Regions from separate parts of the Candidatus Clostridium eludens genome, predicted to be linked through region 1. Evidence: riboswitches for the same ligand, from Rfam matches in the RefSeq annotation. Region 1 holds a riboswitch; each other region holds the start of a gene.
The links. Region 1 has a riboswitch for fluoride ahead of crcB (fluoride efflux transporter CrcB). Riboswitches for the same ligand answer to the same signal wherever they lie in the genome.

Region 1 (6,362 bases):
CTAACCCTGGAGTCATTAATAGTACTAACGCCGCGCTAACAAGTACAAATACAGTATCTGCTCCATTCACACTCATAAAAATACCTCCTTTAAAAAAATAAATTAATAAAAAATTATAAGTTTTTTAAACGTATTTTGTCTAACAGCTTTTAAAAAACTTATTTATATAATACTAACTTTTATGCAAATTATCAATAGTAATATTATAATTTTATTAATTTATTATTTTATGTGTGGTTATATTAATAATTGCAAATTTTAATGCATATACAGAAATTTAGAGAAGTATATTGCAAATGTTATTATACATATCTGATGGTGCAATAAAAATATGCATTAATAATTTTGAATTTTTTGTAGTCATATTTCTGTCAACAAATTTTAAATTAATCATAATAAAAATAACTTATATAAAAACATTTTCACACGATAAATAACTATATTTTTATACATAAATAGCTGCACTATTTTTTACATTTTTATTGTATATTTTAATAATAAAAAAATTATAATATTTTAATTTAATTTTTTATATTGCAATAATATTTTCATTATTTAATATTTTTATATATAAAAATATTAATTTTCTGTAATTTACATTGTGACTTTATAGCTTTTTTAATAAATAATTTTATGATATATAATAATATTTATGATAATTATCACTAATTTATTAATTTTTTTTAAGAAAATATATCTAATTATTTAATAAATTAAAATAAAATTTTAATACGAGCTTAAATATATTAAAAATTATAATATTTCTTTTTGCACTATTTTTTACACATAATTTTAAAAAATTCCTTTTATTTTACATTTTTATTTTCCTGATATCAGCATTTTTCTAAAATGTATATATTTTAGAAAAAGTTCTGTTTTGTTAGCTTTCACATATCGTTAAAAATAATAGGATATTTATATTATTTTATTATATTTTTTAAAATCAATTAAAGGATTTTTAGAAATGGTGTAGAATATTAATAAATTCGAGATACTATTTTAGCATAAAATAATATAAATAATTAGAAAAGAGGAGTTTACACCCATGATAAAACTAAAATTTATGCATCTAATAAACAAAAAAATCAAAGAACAATCTGAAGAAGTATTTGAAGGTATATCAAAAGGTAGAAAAAAGGCTTTAGAAAACTGGTTCAAAGACAAATGGATGCAATTAGAAAATACCTGTAACATCATACGATGTTTTAAACAAAATGATCATAAATTACTGGAAGAATTAAATGAAGGATTAAATCAGTATAAAGATTTTTGTGAATTTTTCATATTAAATGATACTGGACAAGTAATCCAATCCACCTGTAGTAAACATATAGGCCTTACCATGAATAATTTCCCAAATTATGAAAAAGGTCTAAAAGGTGAAAGACTCATGTATGGACCTTATGAAGATAAAAACACCCTAGACATAGACTTAAGCCAAAAAAAATTTGCTGATGAAGTAACTTTATTATTTTCTCTTCCATACATAGATTGTTCTGAACACAAAAAAATACTTTTAGGCAGAGTTCTTAATGATAACATGAGTAATGTAATCCAGGATGAAGATACTCACGTCTATAAGGATTCAGGGGATAATTATCTATTCATGGTAAAAACAGATAGAGATATACTGCCTGGAACTGCCATATCAAGAAGCAGATTTGAAGATAATACATTTACTATGGGTGATAATCTAAAGGAGGGAGTTAGAACTTCAAAATGGGGAATTGTTAAAATTAAAAAACATACAGAATTTGAAATAAGATTTACGGATCCCAAAACAGGTGATTTACATCCGGGAGTAAAAAATACCATTAAAAACGGAGATAACTTAGACTGCTGGCCCGGTTATCCAGATTACAGACATATAATGGTAGGAGGTAAAGGTACTTTAATAAATCCTCCCTATAGCAATGAAATATGGGGAATGATGTGTGAAGGGGACATAGCTGAAATATATAATTTTAAAAGCATAAATTTAAAAATACCTGGTATAATATCAGTCAGTGCAGCTGCTGCTACAATAATAAACATTATAGCCTATCATTTTAATCCAACCATAGGTTTTATAAGTTCAATTATAACCTGGCTTTTAATAACCTTAATCAGTTATATATCCTCACAAAAATTAGTTGTAACACCACTTAATAGAACTGTGGACATACTTCATAAGTTAGCTGAAGGAGAAGGAGATTTGACTAAAAGAGTAGATAAACTTTCCTATGATGAAATAGGAGAACTCTCAAGATGGTTTAATAAATTTATTAACAATCAGATGACTCTGATAAAAAGAGTAGATGTTTCTTCAAAAACATCAAAGAACTCTATTAAATCAGTTTCAAATTTAACTAATAATATAAAAGAAAACATGGATACAGTAGCTAAGACCGTAGACGGCTTAGTATCTATTTCCCAAAAACAAAATAATATATTTCAAACTACCAAAGAACATTTTAATAGTTTATCAGCGTCAATACAAGAAATGGCTTCTCTCATTCACCAGGTCACAAATAAAATTGTCAATACCAGCCATCACGCTGATAAGGCAAATGACTTTTCAAATGATGTTCTAACTTCAATCAATGAACTTGAAGAAACTATGAAAGTCACTTTAGATAGAATATCTGTGCTCCAAAATCATTCAAACTCCATAACAAGAGTAGTCACAAGTATCAGCAGTATTAGTCAGCAGACTCAGCTTTTAGCATTAAATGCTACTATAGAAGCTGCCAGGGCAGGTGAATCAGGAAAAGGATTTGGCGTTGTAGCTGAGCAAATATCAAAGCTAGCACTTGAAACAGAAGAAGCCACCCAATCTATAGGGAATTTAGTTTCTAATATTCAGAGAGAAACTAACAACACTTTTAAAGATATTAACGAGATTAATTCTAAAGTAAAAACTTCTACGGATAGTGTAAAAAATAGTATAGATTCTTTTAAATATATTACAGATAATATAAATGATGTAACAAAAAATATGGAAACTATACTTGAAATAACTAATAAAGAAAGTGATGATATAAATAATATGGTAGTACATATAAATGAATCTGCAGAAAAAATAAATAAAAGAACTGCTAAGGGGGCAAGTAGAAGCGAAGAATCTCTAAGCCTACTTGAAGATATTTTAAGTGAAACAATAAGATTAAAAGAAGTAACAGATAATCTGGAATACTCTTCTACCGATCTTCAAGAAATGGTTGGATCCTTTAACACACAGATATAATTTTATATAAGCCGACTTAATCTTACAAAAATAAAGATAGCTGCCCATATAAAAAGAAGCTATCTTTATTTTTTATCCTAAAATTATTATGTAATCATATATATTTGCGGCTATTTCTCTACAGATACTTTATCCAAACTACTAATAATATTATTAACAATAGGATTAAAAATCGCCTCAAGATTTTCGCTAATACTTTTATCTCCCTGTTCTGATAAACTACTTACACTACTTAGCATAGGAAGCTCCCCTAAAAGCTTTAGATCCATATCTTTTAAAAATTTATCTGTACTTTCCCCATTGAAAAGTTTTATTTGTTTGCCACAATCTGGACAGGTTATATAACTCATATTTTCAATAACACCTATTATATTAATATTCATAGTTTTTGCCATATTTACAGCCTTTGAAACTATCATAGAAACTAAATCCTGAGGTACAGATATCATAACTATACCATCTATAGGAATAGATTGCATTACAGTAAGTGCAACATCTCCTGTTCCAGGAGGCATATCAATTATTAGGTAATCCAGTTCTCCCCATATTACCTCTGTCCATAATTGTTTAACTGCACCACCTATCACCGGCCCTCTCCATATAACCGGCTGACTTTCATCTTCCAAAAGTAAATTTAATGATATAGCCTTTATTCCATCTTGAGTATCCACAGGTAATATAAACTCGTCTGTAGTTTCAGCCCTTTTACCACTTAAGCCCATTAAATTTGGAATACTGGGACCTGTTATATCCGCGTCTAGAATTCCTACACTATATCCAAGTTTTTTCAACTGCCTAGCTATAAGGACAGAAATTGATGATTTCCCTACTCCTCCTTTACCACTCATAACTCCAATTACCTTTTTCACTTTATTGTAAGGATTGTTTTCAATACCACAACTTTCCTTATCTTTACTACATCCACTGTTTGATGGACATGAATTACAATCTGACATAAAATCATCTCCTGTATCTATATTGGCATTTGCCATTTTTATATTACTCTTATTTATTAGTATTGTCAAATATACATTATACTACACGGTTAAATGCTAAGAAACCGGTTACTTAATGCATTTTAAAAAAGCACTCACAATATACTTTCTTTTATATTTGTCATTATAAGAAGCATACAACATTAATAATTATAACAGAATATAGAAGATAACCAAAAGACTTTTTTATTAATACACCTAATAATTCTGAAGAGAATACTGTACATTTTTATTAAATATAGTATACTTAATAGAGATGATGGGGTTCATCTTTAAATGCTTTATGCTAATGACTCCTACCTTAACATAAGAGTAGGAGATTTTTATTTTTTTGGGGGATGATTAAAATGCAGAAAATCATTTATGTAGGTATAGGGGGGTTTATAGGTGCTTCTTTGAGGTACATAATATCCATACACTCTCCAAAATTATTTGGTACTCAACTGCCTTACGGAACTTTGATAGTTAATGTACTAGGTGGTATCTTAATAGGACTCATAATGGAGTTAAGTCTCACAACCAACTTGATTTCTCCTAATTTAAGATTATTTCTTACAACGGGCATTATGGGAGGACTTACTACATTCTCAACTTTTAGCTATGAAACAATTACCCTTTTTAACAGCGGCAGTCTTATGTTAGCTACTTTAAATACTTGCCTAAATCTATTCTTAAGCCTTGGAGGCGTTGTATTAGGTACTTTTATATCACACATAATATAAAGGTAAGATTCATCTAAAATGAAATAAATCCCAATATTTTATTATAGTGCAGCTATTTAACTAGGCTAACGAAGCATAGTTAAATAGTTACACTAATGATAAAAATATTCTAATATACCTTATCAATATTATATCCGTGTTCATTTAGAGATTTAACTATATCTTCTATATGCGCATGACCATTAGTCTCAACTGTTACCTCTAAAACTACATGCTTTAATCTATCAATAGCTTTAAACTGATTGTGATCTAATTTTATTATATTAGCACGCTTTTCTGCCAAAATTTTTGATATTTGTAGAAGTTGTCCTGGGGTATCTTTAAGTTTAACCGAAAAACAAAATATTCTTCCCCTTGAAACAAGACCATGATTTAAAAGTGCAGACATTGTTACCACATCTATATTCCCACCGCTTATTAAAGATACCACTTTCTTATCCTTAAATTTTAACTTATTTAATGCAGCTAAAGACATTGCGCCTGTGGCCTCTGCCACAAGCTTATGCTTTTCTAAGAGAATATACACAGCTTCCATAAGTTCATGATCACTTACTGTAACAATTTCATCCACATATTTCTTTATTACCTGAAATGTTAACTTCCCTGGATTTTTCACTGCTGCACCATCTGCAATAGTATCAATATTTTCTGCACTAACCAGCTTCCCAGTGTCAAAAGAACATTTCATTGGATTTGCCCCTTCAGCCTGGACACCTATTATTTTTATATCAGGATTAATTGACTTGGCAGCCACCGATATACCACTTATTAATCCCCCGCCGCCTATTGGTACCAATATGGCATTCACATCCTTTAATTCTTCTATAATTTCAAGTGCTATTGTTCCCTGTCCTGCCATCACATCTAAATCATCAAAAGGGTGAACAAAAGTATATCCTTTTTCTGTTTCCAATCTCTTAGCTTCTTCATAGGCCTCATCATAAACTTTTCCTTTAAGTACCACCTCGGCTCCATAATTTTTAGTGGCCTGTACTTTAATAAGAGGTGTAGTTTCAGGCATAACAATTGTAGCTCTAATTCCAAGCCTGTTTGCAGCATAAGCCACCCCTTGGGCATGGTTTCCTGCAGAAGAAGCAATTAACCCTTTCCTTTTATTATTATCACTTAATTTAGAAATTTTATTTAAAGCTCCCCTTAACTTAAACGCCCCTGTTATCTGTAAATTTTCCGGCTTTATATATACCTGGTTTCCACTTTCTCTGCTGTATTCTGAACTATATATCAATTTAGTATTTATACATATGTCTTTTATCCTATCTCTAGCTTCCAATACATCTTTTAAAGTTAATTCTCCTCTTTTTGTTTCTAATGTTACCATCTGTTTCATAACATTAAGTCTCCCCTCTTAAATTAAATTATTTAATATAAAAGATTATTTTATAAATAAAAAAATCTTTC
Region 2 (6,362 bases), on a different contig from region 1:
GTGTTGTAAATATAACACCCTCCTTAACAATGATTTTAAGTTCATCTAATAAATCTTTTAAATATTGAGAAGCAACAATACTTTCTATTACAATAGGCATTTGTTCACTAAACGAAAACATGCGTTGTTTATGCACAACTCTATCTTTGCCATATCCAACAATACCCTTAGTAATTGTAGCCCAAATAACCTTTGTATTTTGAAAAAAATCTAAAATCTTTTCGTACTCTTCTCTTTTAAACCACAAATCATTCTCTTTTGTATAAACTTTAACAACAAAATAATCATGCATTTCCATATCTTTCTCCTCCATTCCTTTAACTACACTCACTTGGCCATGAATCATATTTCCAGTAAGTTCTTGTTTCACTTTTTCTATTTGCCTATTACTAGCAACTGTCTCTAAAATAACAGCCAAGTTGTTAAATGCTACATCTTCAAGTGTAAATGAATGCAGTCCACTTTGATAATCAAGGTTTAATTCGCTACGCCTAATTATCAATCCTGGGAATCCTTTTTTCCCTAAAAATTTCTTTATCCATTTATAGGCATTATGTGAATTAGCAGTATATTCTTGCTCCCCAACTATTATTCTTAATAAACTATTCATGTTATTAATGAATTCCCCTATCCATTTTATGTTATAAAAGCTTCTATTAAGTGGATAAAAATATTTGTATAAATTCTATAACCATCAAAATATATAAACCTAATTATATATAAATCTTACCTTTTTAATTTAAATGGTGTCATAATAGAATCCCTACCTAGTTCTTCTTCAATTCTTAAAAATTGGTTATATTTAGATACACGCTCTGTCCTTGACATTGAGCCAGTTTTGATTTGTCCTGCACATAATCCTACTGCAAAATCTGCAATAAATGTATCTTCTGTTTCTCCAGATCTATGAGAAATCATGGTAGTATAACCTACTTCCCGTGCCATTTTTATTGTTTTTATAGTCTCTGTGATAGTTCCAATCTGATTTAATTTAATTAAAACTGAATTGGCAATGTGTTTTTCAATACCTTTTTTTAAAATGGAAGGATTCGTAACGAAAATATCATCTCCTATTAATTGAATTCTATTTCCTAATTTTTTAGTTAGGAATTCCCAACCGTTCCAGTCATGCTCAGAAAGTCCATCCTCTATTGATATAATAGGGTATTTATCTATTAGCTTTTCATAATATAAAGTCATTTCTTCGAATGATAATTCTTTTCCTTCAAAATTGTATATTCCATTTTTATAAAACTCACTAGCAGCTGGATCTAAAGCAATAGCGATATCTTTTTCAGGTGTATATCCTGCCTTTTCAATTGCTTGAATAAGTAATTCTATAGCTTCTTCACTTGATTTTAGATGAGGAGCAAATCCACCTTCATCTCCAACTGAAGTTACCAGTCCTCTTTCACTTAACAAACTTTTTAACGTATGATATGTTTCAGCAATACTTTCAATTCCTTCATGAAAACTTGAAAATCCTATAGGTGTGATTAAAAATTCTTGAATATTAATTCCAGAATCAGCATGCTTACCACCATTAATAACATTAAAGAAAGGAAGTGGTAATTCTATATTAATACCTCCTAGATAACGGTAAATTGGAATCCTTTCTGATTGAGCAGCCGCACGACAAACAGCCATGGATGTACCCAAAATGGCATTTGCACCCAAATTCATTTTAGTAGTTGTTCCATCTAAATCAATAAGTATCTGATCAATCATATCTTGATTAAAAGGAGATAATCCAACAAGTGCTTCTCTTATAGAACTATTTACATTTTTAATAGCTTTTAAGACACCTTTACCGCCTAGCCTTTTTCCACCATCCCTCAATTCAACTGCTTCTTTATCACCTGTTGAAGCACCTGAAGGAACGCTTGCTCGCCCTAAGCTTTCATCATTCAGTAGAACATCAACTTCAATTGTGGGGTTTCCTCTCGAATCAAAAATTTCTCTTGCAGTTATCATCTGAATTTTTTTACTCATAAATCTTTCCTCCTAAAACAAATTATAATAAATTTACATAACTAAATATAACTAATCCCAAACAAATGGCAATAAAACATTAATTCCCAATAGTAAGTATTTCTTGTAATTTCACTTCTGCTGAAAAAAATAGATGACTCCTACTTTGAATTCAAAGTAGGAGTCATCAGCATAAAGCATTTAAAGGCGAACTCCATCACCTATTTATAATATCATACTATAAAGTTGAATAAATGATAAAAATGAATACCACTAATATTTAATTATAATAATTTTCGAGATTTTTAAATGTATTTATATATTATGCAAAATACTAAAAATTATTCTATTGAATGGTAATTTAATTTTAAACAGTGAAGATGAGTATAGAACCCTAGCAGATAAATATAAAATCCCTTGCACAGAAATCTACGCTAAGCATTTAACTGGAGATATTGCGTTAATAATTGCAAATATAGAGTTTGGCGAGAACTCCAATAATGCTACTGGAATACTTAATAAAGGTATCGATACTAAAGAAATCAATCCTATTTTATCGTAATATTTGCCAATAAAGATAGCAAACGCTCCGTCTACTGCCATTGCTATTGCATATAAAGTAGGTATTAGTGCTTCACTTAATACCTTTTGTGACATGATTTGAGGAGTTATCTTTGAGAGCATTTAAGGATGGAGAAAACCTAATTGGATAAATTCCTAATAATTGCTCTGATTTTTTACAATAAAGGCACTTAGCTTTTGACTAGATGCCTTACACAATACATGTTAGGTGTATATTCTATGTTTGTTATTATATCATCCCAATATTTTGCAAAAATAAAGCTTAGAGTAGTAAAGCTGCTCTAAGCTCTATATCATATTTTACCTTAAGTCCTCCTCATAAGCCTTAGCCGTTTTATTGCCACCTACTGTTCCAGCTTTTCTAGCAATTAAATCTCCATTATAGATTTTCTTTGAGCCTATTCCAATTTCTTCATCCGGTTCTCTTTTAAACTTAGCTACTTTGCCTGTTACTACTAAATTACTATTGTTACGTGCCATAAGAAACACCTCTTTCTAGAGCAATTTTAAATGCTACACTTAAAGTTTGTGTATTTCTATAAAAAATACTCTAGGTAATTGAATGGATATAAGGAAATAGATATAAAAATAAGTTTAAATTTATAAATTTATAACTGAATATATCATTTTTCACTACCCGTTTTGCCTGTAATTCAGCAATAATGTTTTAGGTATATACGGCATTATTAAGGACTTTTGTATATATAATAACCTAGTCTATAAAATTTCATATATTACCTGTTTGTGGAATGATGAGGACATGTTCTTATATGGTCATCCACCATACCAATTGCTTGCATAAATGAATAGATAGTAATCGGTCCCACAAATTTAAAGTTCCTTTTTTTCAGATCTTTGCTAATTTGCTCTGATAAACTACTTTTATTAGGAATATCACTATCAGATTTCCAATTGTTTATCAACGGTTTAAAATTCACATAATTCCATAAAAAATCAGAAAAGGTTCCATACTCTAACTGTATTTTAATAATTGCTAAAGCATTATTTCTTACAGATTTTAATTTTGATAAATTTTTAATAACATTAAATCTTGTTCTGATATCTCCTATTTTTTCATCACTTAACTTTGAACAATATACAACATCAAAATTGTGAAAAGCTCTTCTATAATCTTCTCTTTTTGAAAGTACCATATTCCATGATAATCCAGATTGAGCGCCTTCTAATGTAAGCATTTCAAATATGTATGAATCATCACGGCTTGGTACGCACCACTCGCTGTCATGATACTGCAGCATCATTAGATTTTTTCCTGGCCATAAACAAGAATTCATAAAAATCCCTCCCCAGCATTTACGTTTTTTATTATACCTGATATAATATGACGACACTATGTCATGTTTCATTATGAATTGATCTAATTTACCACCTTTTTTGACAGCTTGTCCTGGTTGAACTAACACTACTCCCACAAAACTTAAAATTAAAATATATCAATACTTTTAGAATTGAAAATCTTCTAAGGGATTAACAATTGATAAATTCTTTCAGCACTTGACCGATGCACTTTATTCCTATAACAATTTTATCCTCTGGCATATTTGAGTAGTTAATTCTAAAATTATTTTCTTTTCCACCATTTGCAAAGAAGGAACCGCCTGGAACAAATGCAACGTTTCTTTCAAGACATTTTCCAAGTACATCTCTTGCATTTATCTCCGCTGGAAGTTGAACCCACATAAATAATCCACCATGAGGCCTTGTAAATGTAACTCCTTTTGGGAATTCTACTTCCATTGTTTTTATAGCTAAATCACGTCTTTTCTTATAAACTTTAAGAATTTTAGCTATATGTTTATCAATATCATATAATTCAAGATACTTCGCTATATCCCTCTGAGCCATTGTATTACATTGAAGATCAGTAGATTGTTTTACCAGCACATACTTTTGTATAATCTCTTTCTCTCCTGCAATCCATCCAATTCTATAACCTGGGCAAAATATTTTTGAAAAAGTACCCAGACATAAAACATTTCCACTCTTATCAAACGATTTTACAGATGGCAGTTTATCACCTTCATAACGAAGTTCACCATAAGGATTGTCCTCAATAACGATTATGTTATACTTTGTAGCAAGTTCTGATAATCTTTTACGTCTATCAATACTCCATGTTCTCCCCGTAGGATTTTGAAAATCAGGAATAACATAAATCAATTTAATTCTTTCAGTAGTTTTGAGTATCTTCTCAAGTTCGCCTACGATCATACCATCTTCATCTGTAGGCACTTCAACAAATTTACAGCTATATGCTTTAAAGGCACTAATCGCTGCAAGATATGTAGGGCTTTCACATAGTACAATATCTCCTTCGTCTAAAAAAACCTTTCCTGAAAGATCAAGAGCTTGTTGTGAACCATGTGTAATTAATACATTTTCATACTCAAAAGAAGTTCCTAACATTGTATTCATTCTATTTGCAGCCCATTTTCTCAAAGGATCATAACCCTCTGTAGTTGAATATTGAAGCGCATTTTTTCCATCCTCTTCAAGTACAAGCCTATTAACCTCTTTTATTTCATCAATTGGAAAGAGTTCAGCTGCAGGGAGTCCTCCTGCAAATGATATAACCTCCGGGTGCTGAGTGAGCTTTAATAGTTCTCTAATTTCAGATGCTTTTAAATTATCCATTCTATGAGCATATTTAAAATTCATGTTTATCTCTCCTTTTTCAAATAATATATAAAATAAAAAATCCTGTCCTTTGTATAAATACAAAGGACAGGATTTAAATTCATCTTCCTGCGGTACCACCTTAATTGATGTAAAACATCCACTCATTTAAAGAATGCAAACACATTCCGGATTTATAACATAATCCCAATGTTGTGAATTACTCAGAATTTTACCAAATCCTTTTGACCCACACTCTCAAAGGCTACTTTTCTATACTGCGTTCTGTTAGCTTCCCAGCACCACCAACTCTCTTTAAGTGCACGTACAGTTTTATCTCCTCATCAACGATTTACTATATAATTATTATTATTAACATATTTGTAACTTCCGCACCGCCAATAACTTGTTATCTATAAGCGATAGTACTTATTCCAATAAGAATAGCACTTTAACTTTAGCTTGTCAATGTTGAAAGATAAAATTAAATATTATACTTACCATGTTCAATTAAGACACATATAAAAAATAAAGATATTGTGATGCTAAGATTATTTATTTTGGGGCGTGATCTATCTATATGATAACTCATAGAAAAGAAACAGTCTATACTTTTTTTAATTTATCCATATAATTATTATTGTTGCAACAAATAAATAATTGGATTGGAGAAAGAATATGATAAAGAAGAAAATATCAAATATCCCTTTTGGACCATTTATTACAGTTTTAGCAGGAGCCATGGTTAATGGAAAGCCAAACTATGCCACACTAGGTGCATATGGTGTTGTAAGTCAGAAGCCTGTATTGTATATTTCATTGAAAAATTCCCACTATACAACTTCAGGCATAGTGAAAAATGGATTCTTTAGTGTAAACATACCATCCTCTGAATCTATTGATAAGACTGATCTTTGTGGGTGTGTCTCTGGTAATAAAGAAGATAAATCGAATGTTTTTGATTCGTTCTATGATGATGCAGGAAATGCGCCAATGATAAAAGAATGTCCTGTAAATTATCTTTGTAAGGTAATACAGACAATTCCTATATTTGATTTTACCATGTTTATTGGAGAAATTGTTGCAGTATATGCCAATGAAGACTGCTTGGAAAATGGAAGGCCAAATGCTCTAAAAGTTAAACCAACAATAATGATGGATTCAGGGTACTT
Region 3 (6,362 bases), on a different contig from region 1:
AAAGAGAATTTATAAGAGACGATTGTATTTATATTGTATCCAAAATTTACAAATCACATACAATATAAATGAAAATAAATAATCGGGTGTAGAATGTGTAGTGATAAATTTTTATATCAAAAGCCCTGGAATTAACCAGGGCTTTTATGAATTAAGGTAAAACATAATCGAGTGACATATTAAGTATTCTTATGAGCATTAACCATTATATCTAATTTATCTTATTTTATATTCATTTTCTATTGTTTCGAATACCATCTTGACGAGTTAATTTTAGTGCTCAAATTACCAGCAGATAGTTCAAAACTTTTTATTATCTTATCTTCCGTTTCAAGTTCACATAAAGCGCCATAAATCAGAAAAGCATCCAAACTAACATTATCTATTTTTAAGAGAAATTTTAAAGTAGTTATTGGACATTCACTTAATTTACTAATGTAATTATGTTTTTTTAGTATGTCTAATATTTCTTCCTTTAATTTCTCTTTATCCGTATTTAATTCTTCTTCATCCATATTCATCATTTCCCCCTTGATTTTTTCTTCATTAAAATTTCTACAAATAATGATAATATCCTGCTAAAATAAAAAATATGGTTAAAGCTTATGAACAGGGTTTAAAGTAAAATGTGATAATAAAAAACCTAGTGGGAAAATAAAATCCTACTAGATTTTTTATTTTGATGCTTAATAAATCATACCTTTAAGTAAAAGAAGGAATTAAAGTAACTACTTCCAATCTTTATTTGAACCCTGTGATCCGGTGTGAGCTGAGCTTTCATTAGGTTGACCAGTATGAGATGGCATTACACCATGAGCTGGATTTTCATGAGTTGGCATTTTACCCTGGTTAGGGCTTGCGTGAATAGGAGTAATACGTGCTATCGCACTATAGTGAATACGAAGTTGTGCCTGACCAAAGTGGGTAAATATAGTTAAAGTTACTACACCTGTAAGTTCGTCGTGACTATCTATACAAGCTGTAATTGTACCAAGCCATTTAAGGTGGACAAGTGCAATTCGACCAATATGCTTTTGTACTGTTTCAGGACTAACGTTTGATTTTCTAAAATAGTCACCATAATCATCATAGTCACCATAGTAATTATCAGAGTAATCGTCATAGTAGTCAAAAGGGCAATAATAATTTTTCACGAGTTATTTCTCCTTATATTTATCACTTCAATATTTATATTATGTTAATATGATATTTTTGGGAATTAATTTAATTTAGCTTTTAATAGGATTTTTAGTAGTAGCAATTGATAAAGTTGATCTAAGCTCTATTTTTATTTTTTGTACAATACTGGAGTGAATATAGAAATTTATAACACATCTTCCGGATGCATTATTTTAGAAAATAAGAGTAATAGAAGCTCTGGTTAATTCCAGAGCTTTTATTGTACTAAGGTAAAATTATTAAGAAATTAAAGTATTTTCATGGTATTAATCATTATATCCGATTTACTATATTTTATATCCATTTAGTTTTTAAATTGGAGTTATATTTTTAAGAAATTTCTATATTATTATGTGTGATTTAGAGTGGGGACATTTTGGGGACACAACTACTGGAAAAGTCCCCAAAACTACTTATTTATACTTAACATATATTTTATAAAACATAGTAATACCAATGATTTGAATAGCAAACCTAAATCAAATTAACATAAAATTTCGCACTCGTAATGCGTAGGCCATGGGTTCGATCCCCTTTTTCAGCACCAATGAAAGCCTGTAATATCAACGTGTTACAGGCCTTTTAATTTTACTTAAAAACAGGCCTTTATTTTAAATAGATTAATACTTATTTTATGCTATACTAAAATTAAAAGTTATTTAGAAAGGAATGTTTATATGGTTAAAATGACTTGCATTGTCTGTGGTATGAAAATAAATGAAAAGAATTATAATTTTAATAAAGAAGCATTTATAAATTCAAATAGTAAAGAAAACATAATGTATTGCCCATTTTGTGGAGCACAAAGTGAATATTTAATAGAAGATGGACAAGAAATAAAATATGATAGAAATAAATTGAATCAAAATGATTTAAAAATAATAGATCATGCAGCTAAATTGGAAGTTTTTAATGGAGATTTTTATAAGAAAGCTTCAGATATGGCGAAAGATGAAAATGTAAAAAGTATGTTTAAGGCTTTATCAAGCATAGAATATATGCATGCTAGAATTCACAAGAAAATAGCCGATATTAAAGAAATTCCAGTACTTAAGGAGATGGATTATTCAAAATATAATACTGATGAAGCTTTGCTTGCAGCAGCTTGTCAAAGAGAAAAGCATGCTGTAGAGTATTATAAAAAATATGAAAAGGAGATTCATGAAGAAAACATTGTAAAGATATTGAATGTACTTTCGAAGGTTGAAGAAGAACATATAGAGCTTACAGGTGAATAACTTGTGGAAGTCCCTTATACAGTTGGTAAAGATAAAGTTGGGAGAAGGAAGCTTAAGGAGTTGATTGTAACTTATTATTAGGATGTAAAGAGTGCGTAATTATAATGGCACTCTTTATATTTTTAAACTTTATATTTGATGCATAAGTGACATTTCAACAACTTTACTTAAATACTCCCTTGCGTGGCTTATTGACATCCCACAATCCGTTAATGTCTTTACTACATTAGGATGGTGTTGTTCAAGCATCCCTACAATCTCTTGTGTATCTGATTTTATTCTTTCCATATCTTTTTTTGGTATGTCCATCGTACCTGGCATTTCTTGGTTTATATCTGGTTTCTTCTCCAAAGGTGGCAGCGTGCTTTCTTTATGAGTTTTGTTCTCTTCAAATTTTTCTTTTCCTTTAAAAATAGGTTTGGGTTCCATACGCATCACAGGTGGGTACATGTTTCTATTAGCCATCATACAATAACAACGCATTGGTGTTATTTGTAATGGTGGATACATGTATTTATACATAAAAGCCTCCAGTAAAATTTTTCTCACAATAGTATACTATTCAAAAAACTGTTATTCGGAATGTTTATATTTGGATTTTTTTCTAATTTCTCTGAAATGCTGGTATACTAGTATAATGAGGAAAAGTATGTTTGAATTGTAGAATGTTAGAACAGAAATTTATCATGATTATTGCTTTTGTATTTTTATGCTTGTATAATATTATATATAGGTGATGGAGTTCGCCTTTAAATGCTTTATGCTGATGACTCCTACTTCTCAAAAGAAGTAGGAGCTTTTTATTTTTAGGGGGGGATTTTATGCAGAAACTGTTTTACGTTGGTATTGGTGGGTTTATAGGCACTTGTCTGCGATATATTATATCATATTACTCACCTAAATTATTCGGAACACAATTGCCATATGGAACACTAATTGTTAATATAGTTGGAGGTATCTTGATTGGCTTTATTATGGAATTAAGTTTAGTGACTAATTCAATTTCGCCAAATTTGAGATTATTCCTTACTACTGGTATTATGGGTGGGCTTACTACTTTCTCTACGTTTAGTTACGAAACTATAAATTTTTTTAGCAACGGAAGTTATGTGTTGGGTACTTTAAATACTTGTTTAAATTTATTTTTAAGTTTAGGAGGAGTTGTATTTGGTAAATTTCTTTCACATATGGTATAGAAAAACTTATTTTAAATAAGCATTTTTAGATATGTAAAATACTGAATATTTTGTAGTCTTTTTATTAGGAAACATTGGCTAAATTACCAGAAGAGCAAATAACACTTGGAGTAAAATAAAATTCCATTTTAAGGGGGATTGATTAATATTATGAATAGTTTATTGAGAATAATAGTTGGAGAGCAAGAATATACTGCTAATTCACATAATGTCTATCAATGGATAAGAGAATTCTTATGGAAGAAAGGATTTCCGGGGTTGACAATTAGGCGTAGCGAATTAAGTCTTGATCATCGAAGTAGGCTGCATTCATTTACACTTGAAGATGTAGCATTTAACAACTTGGCTGTTATTTTAGAGACAGTTGCTAGTAATAGCCAAATAGAAAAAGTGAAACAAGAACTTACTGAGAATATGATTCATGGTCAAGTGAGTGTAGTTAAAGGAATGGGGGAGAAAGATATGGAAATGCATGATTATTTTGTTGTCAAAGTTTATACCAAAGAAAATAATTCGTGGTTTAAAAAAGAGGAGCACGAAAAAGTCTTAGATTTTTTACAAAAGAAAAATGTCATTTGGGCTACTATTACTAAAGGAATTGTGGGATATGGTAAAGACAGAGTTGTGCATAAGCAACGGTTATTTTCTTTTAGTGAACAAATGCCTATTGTAATAGAAAGTATTGTTGCTTCTAAGTACTTAGAAGATTTGCTAAAAGAACTCAAGATCCTTGTTAAGGAAGGTGCTATATTTACAACACCAGTAGATGTGATAATGGATAAATAATAAGATGTAGTAACTAAAAAGTTTTAAGTTGCATGCAATGTAATAGAAGGTGAATTAATTAAAGTATAGAATGTATAGTGATAAGGTTTTATATTAAAAAGCCCTGGAATTAACTAGGGCTTTTATGAATTAAGATAAAACATAACCAAATGAGATAATTAAAGTATTTTTATGAGTATTAATTATTATATCCAATTTATCTTATTTAAAACAAAAGAGAGTTTTTATACTCTCAAATTTTTTTATGTATAATAAAAGCAATCAGGTTTTCTTTTACCAGACTGCCTTGCCACTTCTGCCTTAAATTTTTCATAAGCCACTAAAGCCAAGCATATTAAGTTAATGTCATCAACCTAATTGGAATATAACCACTATTTATGAGGTTACTTTTAAATCGTACATCTTTTCTTGCGGTTGGAACAGATACAAAAGGAGTTACAGTTTGTACATTTTGTTCATATACGTTTAATTCATTACCGTTCTTAGGATTAGTATCTATGTATATCATAATATGTCCTTTGCCCCCACCATTATCAAGGAGTAAAGCATCTCCCGGCTTTAAATCCTGCCATGAAATTTCATTTACGGTTTTTCCATCAATTTTAGTATGATATTTAACGGCATTAAATAAAGAAAGGGTAGTTTGTCTATTTATTCCCCAACATATGCTCACAAAACCAGCACAGTCATTTCCGTATATAACATTAGAATTGCTTATTTTTGATAAAAAGTCATTAATAGAAGTTGCTTGATAATAAGACATACTATAGGGTATTCCATAATATGTCTTACCCTTTATGAAGGTGTAATGACTATATTTATCAAATAAATTATATTTAGGAATCCAGCTAACATTGGCCATTTCATAAGCCTTATTAAGTACTTCTTTGCGGTTAATAGTGCAAGTGGAAATATCATTTTTATTGTAGTTTACAGCATTATCATTTAGATTAAAGGTAGGTATATTGATAGTGGTATTATTTTTTCTAATATTCATAGATGTAGATTGTGTAGATATAAATATAAATGTCATAAGTATAAAAATGAAGAAAATACTTATAGATAGTTTGATATATTTAAATATACTCATAATTCAAATCTCCTATTCCTAGGTATATATAATAATATTATTATTATAACTAAAAAGAATTTATGATATATATTTACTATATGTAGTTGTATAATTTAGTATAAAAACTAGTTATAGGCTTTATTTTTATTTTTTTCTAAAATTAAGCAGGGTTTCAGAATTTTATGAAGAAGATTTAAATTAAGAGGTGATAACATTGAACTGTATTAACTTAGAAATGGCCTTTGGAGAATACAAAATCGGAAAAATAAGTTTGATTGAATTTTTAAGAATTCTTCCCGATGAAAAGGAAAGAGCATTTGAGGAGTGGATGGTAAGGTTAATATCAGAAACGGTGTCTATTGAAAAGGATTTGATTAAAATCTTAGAAGAAAATCAAGAAAGTCTTAAAGTTCTTTATAATGCTTTTTATTGTATTTGTACGTACTACAGGAAAGAAAAAAATATTATTAAGTATAAAGAAATTCTTGCACGATATGAATATTGTTTTTCTGAAAATCCTACGTATAGTTATTTAAAGGCAATGTGTTTGATGCAGCGTGGTACAGAAGCAGATATAAAAGAGGCAATTAAGTTATCCCAAAAATCCATGGAATATGTTCCTGACAATGTAGGTATAATTCATTGCTATACGGAAGTTGTTGCTAAAGCTTTTGAAGAAAACATTCTAAGTTTAAAGAATAATAAGCTAAAGTTAAATGAAGCTAAAAAGTTATTGTTAAGTAAGGTATTAAGAGAAACATACGATTATGCTAAATTTCATTGTACATATGGAAGATTACTTGGAATATCAGGAAATTATATAGAAGCGGCAAAAGAAATAATAAGTGCTATTGATAAAGAAATTTCTGATGGTAATTATTATTCTTTAAG

Region 2: another riboswitch for fluoride. It lies ahead of eno (phosphopyruvate hydratase); the one in region 1 lies ahead of crcB (fluoride efflux transporter CrcB).
Region 3: another riboswitch for fluoride. It lies ahead of crcB (fluoride efflux transporter CrcB); the one in region 1 lies ahead of crcB (fluoride efflux transporter CrcB).

Annotation. Positions count from the first base shown of each region.
Region 1 is NZ_JBJHZX010000001.1:180,390-186,751, forward strand. Features, by position in the region: gene ACJDU8_RS00755 (ammonium transporter) at 1-76, opposite strand, end outside; gene ACJDU8_RS00760 (methyl-accepting chemotaxis protein) at 1,046-3,226, shown strand; gene ACJDU8_RS00765 (Mrp/NBP35 family ATP-binding protein) at 3,337-4,182, opposite strand; fluoride riboswitch at 4,468-4,527, shown strand; gene crcB (fluoride efflux transporter CrcB) at 4,560-4,943, shown strand; gene ilvA (threonine ammonia-lyase) at 5,053-6,291, opposite strand.
Region 2 is NZ_JBJHZX010000008.1:56,661-63,022, forward strand. Features, by position in the region: gene ACJDU8_RS07225 (DUF190 domain-containing protein) at 1-610, opposite strand, end outside; gene eno (phosphopyruvate hydratase) at 727-1,992, opposite strand; fluoride riboswitch at 2,143-2,202, opposite strand; gene ACJDU8_RS07235 (small, acid-soluble spore protein, alpha/beta type) at 2,854-3,033, opposite strand; gene ACJDU8_RS07240 (DNA-3-methyladenine glycosylase I) at 3,288-3,848, opposite strand; gene ACJDU8_RS07245 (aminotransferase-like domain-containing protein) at 4,042-5,232, opposite strand; gene ACJDU8_RS07250 (flavin reductase family protein) at 5,869-6,362, shown strand, end outside.
Region 3 is NZ_JBJHZX010000024.1:57,405-63,766, forward strand. Features, by position in the region: gene ACJDU8_RS15860 (uS8 family ribosomal protein) at 240-524, opposite strand; gene ACJDU8_RS15865 (hypothetical protein) at 729-1,154, opposite strand; gene ACJDU8_RS15870 (metal-iron-binding protein) at 1,857-2,417, shown strand; gene ACJDU8_RS15875 (hypothetical protein) at 2,547-2,939, opposite strand; fluoride riboswitch at 3,141-3,200, shown strand; gene crcB (fluoride efflux transporter CrcB) at 3,239-3,613, shown strand; gene ACJDU8_RS15885 (DUF190 domain-containing protein) at 3,764-4,399, shown strand; gene ACJDU8_RS15890 (NlpC/P60 family protein) at 4,734-5,489, opposite strand; gene ACJDU8_RS15895 (hypothetical protein) at 5,686-6,362, shown strand, end outside.